DNA from 3 places in the Enterobacter sp. UPMP2060 genome. Region 3 is predicted to be linked to each of the others. Evidence: predicted binding sites of a transcription regulator. Region 3 holds the regulator's gene; each other region holds the start of a gene.
The links. The regulator Fur, encoded in region 3, represses iron uptake genes when iron is present. The targets are predictions, from matches to a motif close to ATAATAATGAGAACNACTATCAA.
Positions count from the first base shown of each region.

Region 1: the regulator Fur is predicted to act here: its motif matches at 1,915-1,937, upstream of zupT (zinc transporter ZupT).
Region 2: the regulator Fur is predicted to act here: its motif matches at 1,988-2,010, upstream of ACWKXN_RS06250 (Nramp family divalent metal transporter).

Region 1 covers NZ_JBSKJQ010000009.1:32,910-36,190, reverse strand. Annotated here, with positions in the region: gene ACWKXN_RS16760 (glutathionylspermidine synthase family protein) at 1-871, shown strand, start outside; gene ygiD (4,5-DOPA-extradiol-dioxygenase) at 965-1,753, opposite strand; gene zupT (zinc transporter ZupT) at 1,950-2,723, shown strand; gene ribB (3,4-dihydroxy-2-butanone-4-phosphate synthase) at 2,756-3,281, opposite strand, start outside.
Region 2 covers NZ_JBSKJQ010000002.1:172,005-175,285, reverse strand. Annotated here, with positions in the region: gene mgrA (L-glyceraldehyde 3-phosphate reductase) at 1-196, shown strand, start outside; gene ACWKXN_RS06255 (DUF2502 domain-containing protein) at 324-677, shown strand; gene ACWKXN_RS06250 (Nramp family divalent metal transporter) at 710-1,948, opposite strand; gene ACWKXN_RS06245 (NupC/NupG family nucleoside CNT transporter) at 2,297-3,281, shown strand, end outside.
Region 3 covers NZ_JBSKJQ010000001.1:129,642-132,922, reverse strand. Annotated here, with positions in the region: gene ybfE (LexA regulated protein) at 1-31, shown strand, start outside; gene fldA (flavodoxin FldA) at 187-717, shown strand; gene fur (ferric iron uptake transcriptional regulator) at 1,008-1,454, shown strand; gene chiQ (ChiQ/YbfN family lipoprotein) at 1,548-1,877, opposite strand; gene chiP (chitoporin ChiP) at 1,925-3,281, opposite strand, start outside.

The sequences.
Region 1 (3,281 bases), on a different contig from region 3:
TTACTCTCGCCTGGATCTGGCGTGGGACGGCAAAGGTGAACCGAAGCTGCTGGAAAACAACGCCGATACGCCAACCTCTCTGTATGAAGCGGCGTTCTTCCAGTGGATCTGGCTGGAAGACCAGGCCAATGCCGGAAACCTGCCGGAAGGCAGCGACCAGTTTAACAGCCTGCAGGAAAAGCTGATTGAGCGTTTTGCCGAGCTGCGCGAACAACATGGCTTTAACCTGCTCCATCTCGCCTGCTGCCGCGACACGGAAGAAGACCGTGGCACGGTTCAGTATCTGCAGGACTGCGCCGCCGAAGCGGAAGTGGCGACCGAGTTCCTCTATATCGAGGATATCGGCCTGGGTGAAAAAGGTCAGTTTACGGATATGCAGGACCAGGTGATAAGCAACCTGTTCAAGCTCTACCCGTGGGAATACATGCTGCGCGAGATGTTCTCCACCAAGCTGGAAGATGCTGGCGTACGCTGGCTGGAGCCGGCCTGGAAGAGCATCATCTCTAACAAAGCCCTGCTGCCGATGCTCTGGGAGATGTTCCCGAACCACCCGAACCTGCTGCCAGCCTATTTTGCGGAAGATGATTACCCGCAAATGGAAAAATACGTTGTTAAGCCGATCTTCTCCCGCGAAGGCGCAAACGTCTCGATTATCGAAAACGGCAAGACGCTGGAAGCGGTTGAAGGGCCATACGGCGAAGAAGGGATGATCGTCCAGGAGTTCTATCAGCTGCCGAAATTTGGCGACAGCTATACGCTGATTGGCAGCTGGCTTATCAACGATCAACCGGCCGGGATTGGCATTCGCGAAGATCGCGCGCTGATCACGCAGGATCTGTCACGCTTTTATCCGCACATTTTTGTCGAATAGGCCGCAGCCTGATGCCCTCACCCTCGCCCCTCTCCTTGTGGGAGAGGGTGCAAACACTCAAAACGGCAACCTGAGGTTGCCGTTTTGCTTTTATTACCCAATCTGCACCGACAGCATACTCAAACTCCCCATCTCAATACCGTCGACCGGGATCGTCACCGGCTCCTGACCATCCCACGCGCCAAGCACGTACAGCAACGGCAGGAAGTGTTCCGGCGTCGGGTTAGAGAGCGAACCGCCATCATGATCCAGATAGTTCACCAGGGGATGCTCCTCGGCCGGGCCTTGCCAGGTCAGGTTCGCTTTGACGTAGTCGTTAAAAGAGGTTGCCCACGGGTACGGCGTGTTCTCACCGTGCCAGCGTGCGGTACGCAGGTTATGCACCACGTTGCCGCTCGCCACCAGCATGATGCCTTCATCACGCAGGGTTGCCAGCTTGCGCCCCACCTCCAGATGCCAGGCCGCCGGTTTAGTGCTGTCGATGCTCAACTGCACCATCGGGATATCCGCGTCAGGATACATTTTAATCAGCACGCCCCAGGAGCCATGGTCAAAGCCCCAGGCTTCTTTATCCAGCGTCACAGGGACAGGTGCCAGCAACTCTACCAGCTTTTGCGCCAGCTCAGGCGACCCGGGGGCCGGATAATGCGTGTCGTACAGCGCCTGCGGGAAGCCGCCAAAATCATGAATGGTTTTTGGCGCTTCCATGGCGGTCACGCCGGTCCCACGGGTAAACCAGTGTGCAGACACCACCACGATCGCTTTCGGACGCGGCAACGTCTCGCCAAGATGACGCCAGGCGCGGGTATAGACGTTGTCTTCCAGAACGTTCATAGGGCTACCGTGGCCTAAAAACAGGGCTGGCATACGGGAAGAAGTCATGGTGATATCCTTACAGAAGGTGTCAATTTAATGGTGCTACATTACGCGCAATCCGGCAAAGATGAACGTAGATAAGCGTGAAGATCATCATCAGGAAATTTGAATGTAAGGAATGTGTAAAGCCGGGTTTTCACCCTCGCTTTGCCAGAAATGGATCATTTATATTAATGAGAATGATTATCATAAGGAGCAATGCATGTCAGTCCCCCTGATCCTGACCATACTGGCGGGCGCCGCGACCTTCATCGGTGCGCTCCTCGGCGTGCTCGGCCAAAAGCCCTCTAACCGCGTACTGGCCTTTTCACTGGGCTTTGCTGCCGGGATCATGCTGCTCATCTCCCTGATGGAGATGCTGCCTGCCGCGCTGGGCACGGAAGGCATGTCTCCGCTGCTGGGCTACGGCATGTTTGTCTTTGGCCTGCTGGGATACTTTGCCCTCGATCGGATGCTACCGCACGCGCATCCGCAGGATTTAATGCAGAAAAACGTGACGCCCATGCCGCGCAATATCAAGCGTACCGCCGTGCTGTTAACGCTTGGCATCAGCCTGCACAACTTCCCGGAAGGGGTCGCTACCTACGTGACGGCCAGCAGCAATCTTGAGATGGGCTTTGGCATCGCGCTGGCGGTAGCCTTACACAATATTCCTGAAGGACTGGCCGTCGCCGGACCCGTGTATGCCGCAACGGGATCGAAACGCACCGCGGTGTTCTGGGCGGGCATTTCCGGGATGGCCGAAATCCTTGGCGGCGTACTGGCCTGGCTGATCCTTGGTAGCCTGGTCTCTCCGGTAGTGATGGCGGCGATTATGGCCGCGGTAGCCGGGATCATGGTTGCGCTTTCGGTGGATGAACTGATGCCGCTGGCGAAGGAGATCGATCCTAACAACAACCCCAGCTATGGCGTGCTGTGCGGAATGTCGGTGATGGGATTAAGTCTGGTTCTGCTGCAGACCGCAGGAATCGGGTAAAAAAACGCCGGGATATCCCGGCGTTTTTATTTTCAGCTGGCTTTGCGCTCGTGCGCCTGGCGATACTCAACCAGATCTTCAATCGTGACCACCGGCATGTTGTGCAGGCGGGCAAAGGTAATGCATTCCGGCGCGCGCGCCATGGTGCCGTCATCGTTGGTCAGTTCGCACAGCACGCCAGCAGGTTTGAAGCCAGCCAGCGTCACCAGGTCGATCGTCGCTTCGGTGTGACCACCGCGGGTCAACACGCCGCCCGCCTGCGCACGCAGTGGGAAGACGTGGCCTGGACGGTGCAGATCGGATGGCTTCGCACCATCAGCAATCGCTGCACGTACGGTGGTCAGACGGTCAGCCGCAGACACACCTGTGGTCACGCCATGCGCCGCTTCAATGGTCACGGTAAAACCGGTACCAAAGGCGCTGGTGTTGTTTTCGACCATCATCGGCAGATCGAGCTGCTTACGACGATCTTCATTAATACACAGGCATACGATGCCGCTGCCGTGACGGATGGTCAGCGCCATCTGTTCAACGGTCATGTTTTCGGCGGCGAAAATC
Region 2 (3,281 bases), on a different contig from region 3:
CATGGCGGAAGAGCGCGGTCAGAAGCTGTCGCAGATGGCGCTGGCCTGGGTATTACGCCATGAGAACGTGACGTCAGTGCTGATTGGGGCAAGTAAAACGGCCCAGATTGATGATGCCGTGGGGATGCTGGAAAACCGCCATTTCTCTGCGGAAGAACTTGTCCGTATTGACACGATTCTGAACAGCTCAAAATAGAATCACTTTTAGCAAAAAGTGCTCTCGCTCAGGAATTCGGAGTTGAGGCGATGAAACGAGGCTTTACCAACTCGTAATATTGCGTTAACAGGCCCTACAAGGGCCCCGATCGTGAAGGAGAAAGAGTATGTTCAGGTCACTGATTCTTGCAGCGGTATTACTGGCTTCAGCCCCGCTGATCGCCAATGCGGGCGAAATCACCCTGTTGCCATCAGTAAAATTACAAATTGGCGATCGTGACGACTACGGCAGATACTGGGACGGTGGCTACTGGCGCGACCGTGACTACTGGAACCGTCACTATGAGTGGCGCGGAGACCGCTGGTGGAAACATGATAACGGCAGACACCGCGGCTGGTATAAAGACAACGCGTATGAGCGCGGCTACCGTGAAGGCTGGAACGATCGTGACGACCGTCGCGGCGGCTGGGATCGCGGCGGGAAAGGACGCGGCCACGGTCATGGCCACGGTCACCATTAATGCAAAAAGGAGCCTCCCGGCTCCTTTTTCTTTTAGAGCCCCAATGCGGTGCCAATAAGCAGCCACAGGTTCAGTGCCACTACCACCACCACGATTGCCCACCCGGTCCGTTTCACCAGCGTTGAGTTAACCAGTTCGCCCATCAGGGTTTTGTTGCTGGTAAAGATCAGCAGCGGCACCAGCGCCAGCGCGATACCAAAGCTCAGCAGCACCTGGCTCATGACCAGAATTCTCGTAGGATCAAGCCCCATCAGAATCACGATAAATGACGGGAGCATGGTGACGGAGCGACGAACCCACAGCGGAATATGGAAGCGGACAAACCCCTGCATCACCACCTGGCCTGCCAGCGTGCCCACCACCGTAGAAGAGAGACCGGCAGCCACCAGGCTGAGACCAAATATCGTGGCGGCAGCATGGCTCAGTAAGGGCTCCAGCGTGAGATAGGCCTGGTCGAGATCGGCAATACCGGTGTGGCCGTTAAAGTGGAAAGCGGCGGCTGCGGTAGCCATCATCGCCAGATTGACAAACCCCGCGATGGTCATGGCAATCGCCACGTCCCATTTGGTGGCGGAGTAACGCTCTTTGCGCGTCCCACCGTGGAGATGCTGGGTCAGCGAGGAGTGCAGGTAAATCACATGCGGCATGATGGTCGCCCCCAATACCCCGGCGGCCAGGAACACCGCTTCCGAGGTTGGCAGGCTTGGTATTGCCATACCTTTACCGAGCTGCACCAGATTCGGCTGTGAGAAAATCAGCTCGACGATATAGGCCGCCGCGACAAACAGCAGCAGACCGCCGATAACCTTCTCCAGCGGCTTTTGACCCCGACGCTGCAGCATCAGGATCAGGAAAGTGGCAATCCCGGTCAGTACCGCCCCCTGCAACAGCGACACGCCCAGAATCAGCTTAAAGCCGATCGCTGCGCCGATAAATTCAGCGAGGTCAGTGGCCATGGCGATGATTTCCGCCTGGACCCAGTAGAGCCAGACGGCCGGACGCGGATAATGGTCGCGAATTTGCTCTGCCAGGTTTTTACCTGTGGCAATCCCCAGCTTTGCGGAGAGCATCTGAATTAGCATCGCCATCAGGTTAGCCCAGACGACCACCCACAGCAGCTTATAGCCGAAGCTGGCCCCGGCCTGAATATTGGTCGCAAAGTTACCTGGATCGATATAGCCAATGGCAGCGATGAACGCAGGTCCCATTAATGCGAACCGCAACTTGCGCGCGGCTCTGCCACTGCTACCCTCTACGCGACTGTTTGTCATTTCTGCCTCTGAAATATAGCCTTTGCTATGTTTAATGCTATCAAAATGAGAATGATTATCAAGATCATTTGTGATGTTTACAGTGATTTCTCTGATAGCTTTGAACGATAGACGGGCGGGTAAGTGGGGCGATCTAACAGAAACTAAAATCGCGCGCGCTTTTGTGAAGACTAGCACACAAACTTAACTTTTCACTCATTTACCTAACATAACAAAAATGTATTGTGGATCACTATTTTTGAGACTCGTCACAGGATGTAACTATAGTGTGTCCTCGATCTCGTTTTCTTTTCGCTTGTTACATAGAATGTGCACGAAAATTAAACCTGCCTCATATTTGGAGCAAATATGGACCGCGTCCTTCATTTTGTCCTGGCACTTGTTGTCGTTACTGCACTTGCATTGCTGGTCAGCACAGACCGCAAAAAAATTCGTATCCGTTATGTTGTCCAGCTGCTGGTCATTGAAGTTTTACTTGCGTGGTTCTTCCTGAACTCCAATGTAGGCCTCGGCTTCGTGAAAGGCTTCTCCGAAATGTTCGAAAAACTGCTCGGATTCGCCAATGAAGGGACCAACTTTGTCTTCGGTAAAATGAACGACGAAGGTCTGGCGTTCTTCTTCCTGAAGGTTCTCTGCCCTATCGTCTTCATCTCCGCGCTGATCGGTATCCTGCAGCACATCCGCGTTCTGCCGTTCGTTATTCGTGGAATTGGTTTCCTGTTATCCAAAGTGAACGGCATGGGCAAGCTGGAATCCTTCAACGCCGTCAGTTCCCTGATCCTCGGTCAGTCTGAGAACTTCATCGCGTATAAAGATATTCTCGGCAAAATGTCCCGCAACCGCATGTACACCATGGCGGCAACCGCAATGTCTACCGTTTCCATGTCTATTGTGGGCGCGTATATGACCATGCTGGAGCCAAAGTATGTTGTTGCGGCGCTGGTTCTGAACATGTTCAGCACCTTTATCGTTCTGTCGCTGATCAACCCGTACCGCGTTGACGCAAGCGAAGAGAACATTCAGATGTCAAACCTGCACGAAGGCCAGAGCTTCTTCGAAATGCTGGGTGAGTACATTCTGGCGGGCTTCAAAGTAGCGATTATCGTTGCCGCCATGCTGATCGGCTTCATTGCGCTGATTTCTGCACTGAACGCCCTGTTCGCCGCGGTGCTGGGTATCTCCTTCCAGGGTATTCTGGGCTACATCTTCTACCCGGTTGCCTGGGTGATGGGTGTGCCGGCTCACGAAGCGCTGCAGGTGGGCAGTATCATGGCAACCAAACTGGTTTCTAACGAATTCGTTGCGATGATGGATCTGCAGAAAATTGCCAGCA
Region 3 (3,281 bases):
CCAGCTTGAGACGTTACGCAGCCAGGCATAAGTCTGAAAATCCCCTTTATCGCCCTTTTCATGTAGCACAGAGTGCAGTCCTGCGCGATAGCTGTTTCCGCAGGGTTGCCAGTTCTGCTATTATTGCCCTTATCCGTGGCCAAATTGCGCCACCATACTATTAAGTTTCAAGAGGTTATTTTACTCATGGCAATCATCGGCATTTTCTTTGGCAGTGATACCGGCAATACCGAAAATATCGCAAAAAACATTCAAAAACAGCTCGGTAAAGACGTTGCTGATGTGCATGACATCGCCAAGAGCAGCAAAGAAGATCTGGAAGGCTATGACATTCTGCTGCTGGGTATCCCAACCTGGTACTACGGTGAAGCCCAGTGCGACTGGGATGATTTCTTCCCGACGCTGGAAGAAGTGGACTTCAACGGTAAGCTGGTCGCCCTGTTTGGCTGTGGCGATCAGGAAGACTACGCCGAATACTTCTGTGACGCGCTGGGCACCATCCGCGATATCATTGAGCCGAACGGCGCGGTTATCGTAGGCCACTGGCCGACCGCCGGTTACCACTTCGAAGCGTCTAAAGGCCTGGCCGATGACGATCATTTCGTAGGCCTGGCCATCGACGAAGACCGTCAGCCAGAACTGACCGCAGAGCGCGTTGAGAAGTGGGTGAAGCAGATCCGTGAAGAACTGCACCTGGATGATATTCTGAACGCCTGATTTTATCGCGGCGCAACTGCGGTTGCGCCCATGCTCCAGGTCAAACCGATTAAATTAATCGCTACAATCTTTTAACTTTTTCGCCCAGACCTGTACAATGTCTCCCTGATAAAACGTGGTTTTCCATTGAGCAAGTTTGTTGGTGATACCACGTTTTTATAAGCATATTTTGCCTGAGACTTGCAGTTTTCATTTAGCCATGGCAGTTCTATAATGAGACGCATTATCCCGGGTGCATTTTCTGTCACTTCCTACAGAAGTGAATCGTTTAGCAACAGGACAGATTCCGCATGACTGACAACAATACCGCATTAAAGAAGGCTGGCCTGAAAGTTACGCTTCCTCGGTTAAAAATCCTTGAAGTGCTTCAGGGTCCAGACAATCACCATGTCAGTGCGGAAGACCTTTATAAACGTCTTATCGACATGGGTGAAGAGATTGGGCTGGCTACCGTCTATCGCGTGCTGAACCAGTTTGATGACGCGGGCATTGTTACCCGTCATAATTTCGAAGGCGGTAAATCTGTTTTCGAACTGACCCAGCAGCAGCACCACGATCACCTGATCTGCCTCGATTGCGGCAAGGTCATTGAATTCAGCGATGATTCCATCGAAGCGCGCCAGCGTGAAATCGCGGCGCGTCATGGCATCCGCCTGACGAACCACAGCCTGTACCTTTACGGTCACTGCGCTGAAGGCGATTGCCGCGAAGACGATCACGCGCACGACGCGAAATAATAAGACTCATACTCTGAGCCAGCCGCAAGGTTGGCTTTTTTTTGCCAAAAAAAAGCCCGGTGGCGCAGAGCCACCGGGCATGATAACAGCGAATTAGTTACTGTTATTGCTACGTATTTCTTTCCAAATCTGGTCGCAACGCTTCGCCACTTCCTGATCGTTACCGGTTTTACGCGCCTGGATACAGGCCTGATAATCCATCACGCGGACGTTTTCCTGCGTCGCGAACTGCTCATGCGCTTTCTCTTTCTTCAGCACGTTCAGCACGCTCTGACAGGCTTGAATTTTCTCCGGCGATCCTTCCGCAGTATTTATGCAGGCGCTATACGCCTCCTTCAGACGGGAGTCCTCTTTCGGCGCCTGATTCTGAGCACACGCCACCAGCCCTGATGCCAGCAACGCGACGATTACGATTTTTTTCATCATGTGCAGTCTCCATACCGGCGGGACTCAGCCCGCCGGTGCGTTCATCAGAAGATGGTGAATGGGGCAATAACCATGAATTTCACATCACGCTCATCCTGGAAGATGTTGCCGTAACCGCCCGCATAGCTCGGGATATCGGAGTGGTTGTCATACTGGGTGAAGTGCAGTTTGAACATCGTGCCTTTCGCACGGCCATCCTGCAGGGTATAGATAGCATCGAGGCTGTAGGAAGACTCTTTCAGGCGATAGTTGGGATCGTAATATGCGTCCGGCGTGGCCATATCGGCAGGTTTTGCGTCCCAGGCGTAAGCGTAAGAAGCGCCCACCGCCCAGCCAGGCAGGTTCCAGTTTTTCAGGTCATACATTGCGCCGAAGAAGACCGCTTTCTCGCCGTCGGCGTTGAAGTCTGAGCGGTTATCCCACCAGATATCAAGACGACCGTTGGAGGAGGCGTAGGTCGGGGTCATACGCTGCAGGAAGTAGCCCTGCTGCCCTTCCGCCTTCACCCATGTGCCTTCCAGACGCAAATCAACCTGACCGACCTTGTAGCCGAAGGTTAACGCCTGCAGCCACGCGGTGCCGTCATAAATGTCGTTGACGCCACCGTTGCTGACTTTGTCGCGCGTACCGTAGAACTGGTAGCTGGTGCTCAGCGGGCTACCCGCGACATCGAATTTATAGCTGGCCTTAGCAAAGTACTGATCGACATAGCCCTGTGCCTGACCAAATGCCGCTTCTAGCACCAGATCGTTTTTGAAGTCGTACTTCGCGCCCAGCGAGTGCAGGTAATCGACTTTGGTTTTTTTATCGTTCTGGTAGAACTTGTCCATTTCGATGTGCCACGGTGCTTTGTACTCGTTGGTCCACATATAGGAGAAGCTCAACGCACCCGCATCACCGTAGTCAAAGTTCGCCCCGGCTTCGGCACCCTGATAGGTACCCGGCATAAAGCTCCAGTGCGGTGCTAACAGAGTCTGGCCAGTTGGCTGAATATAACCACCGCGCGCCCAAACCGGACCGTATTTAAATTTTGCAGCGGCTTTGTAAAGGCTGATACCGCTCTTATCCCCGGACCAGTCTTCTTTATAGGCTTTGTTGCTGGAGGAGAAGGCAATTTCGTTCGGGTGGGCGCTGTCGCCGTTTTCCGCCATTTCAATCGCGGTAAACGCAGCAATATCCAGACCGAACATGTCCGCGGCATAGCCTGACTGGAAGTCCAGGTTGGCGTTCCAGGTGGAGTGAGAAAGGTTGGTTTTGTATTTGTCTTCGGTGACGTCTTTACGGTCACGTTCACGCTGCCAGTAATAAATACCGCCCGTGAGGGTAGAATCATCGATGAAGCCCGCCGCTTTCGCCTCTGGTGTCACCACCAGACCCGACATTGCTGTCACACCGGCAATA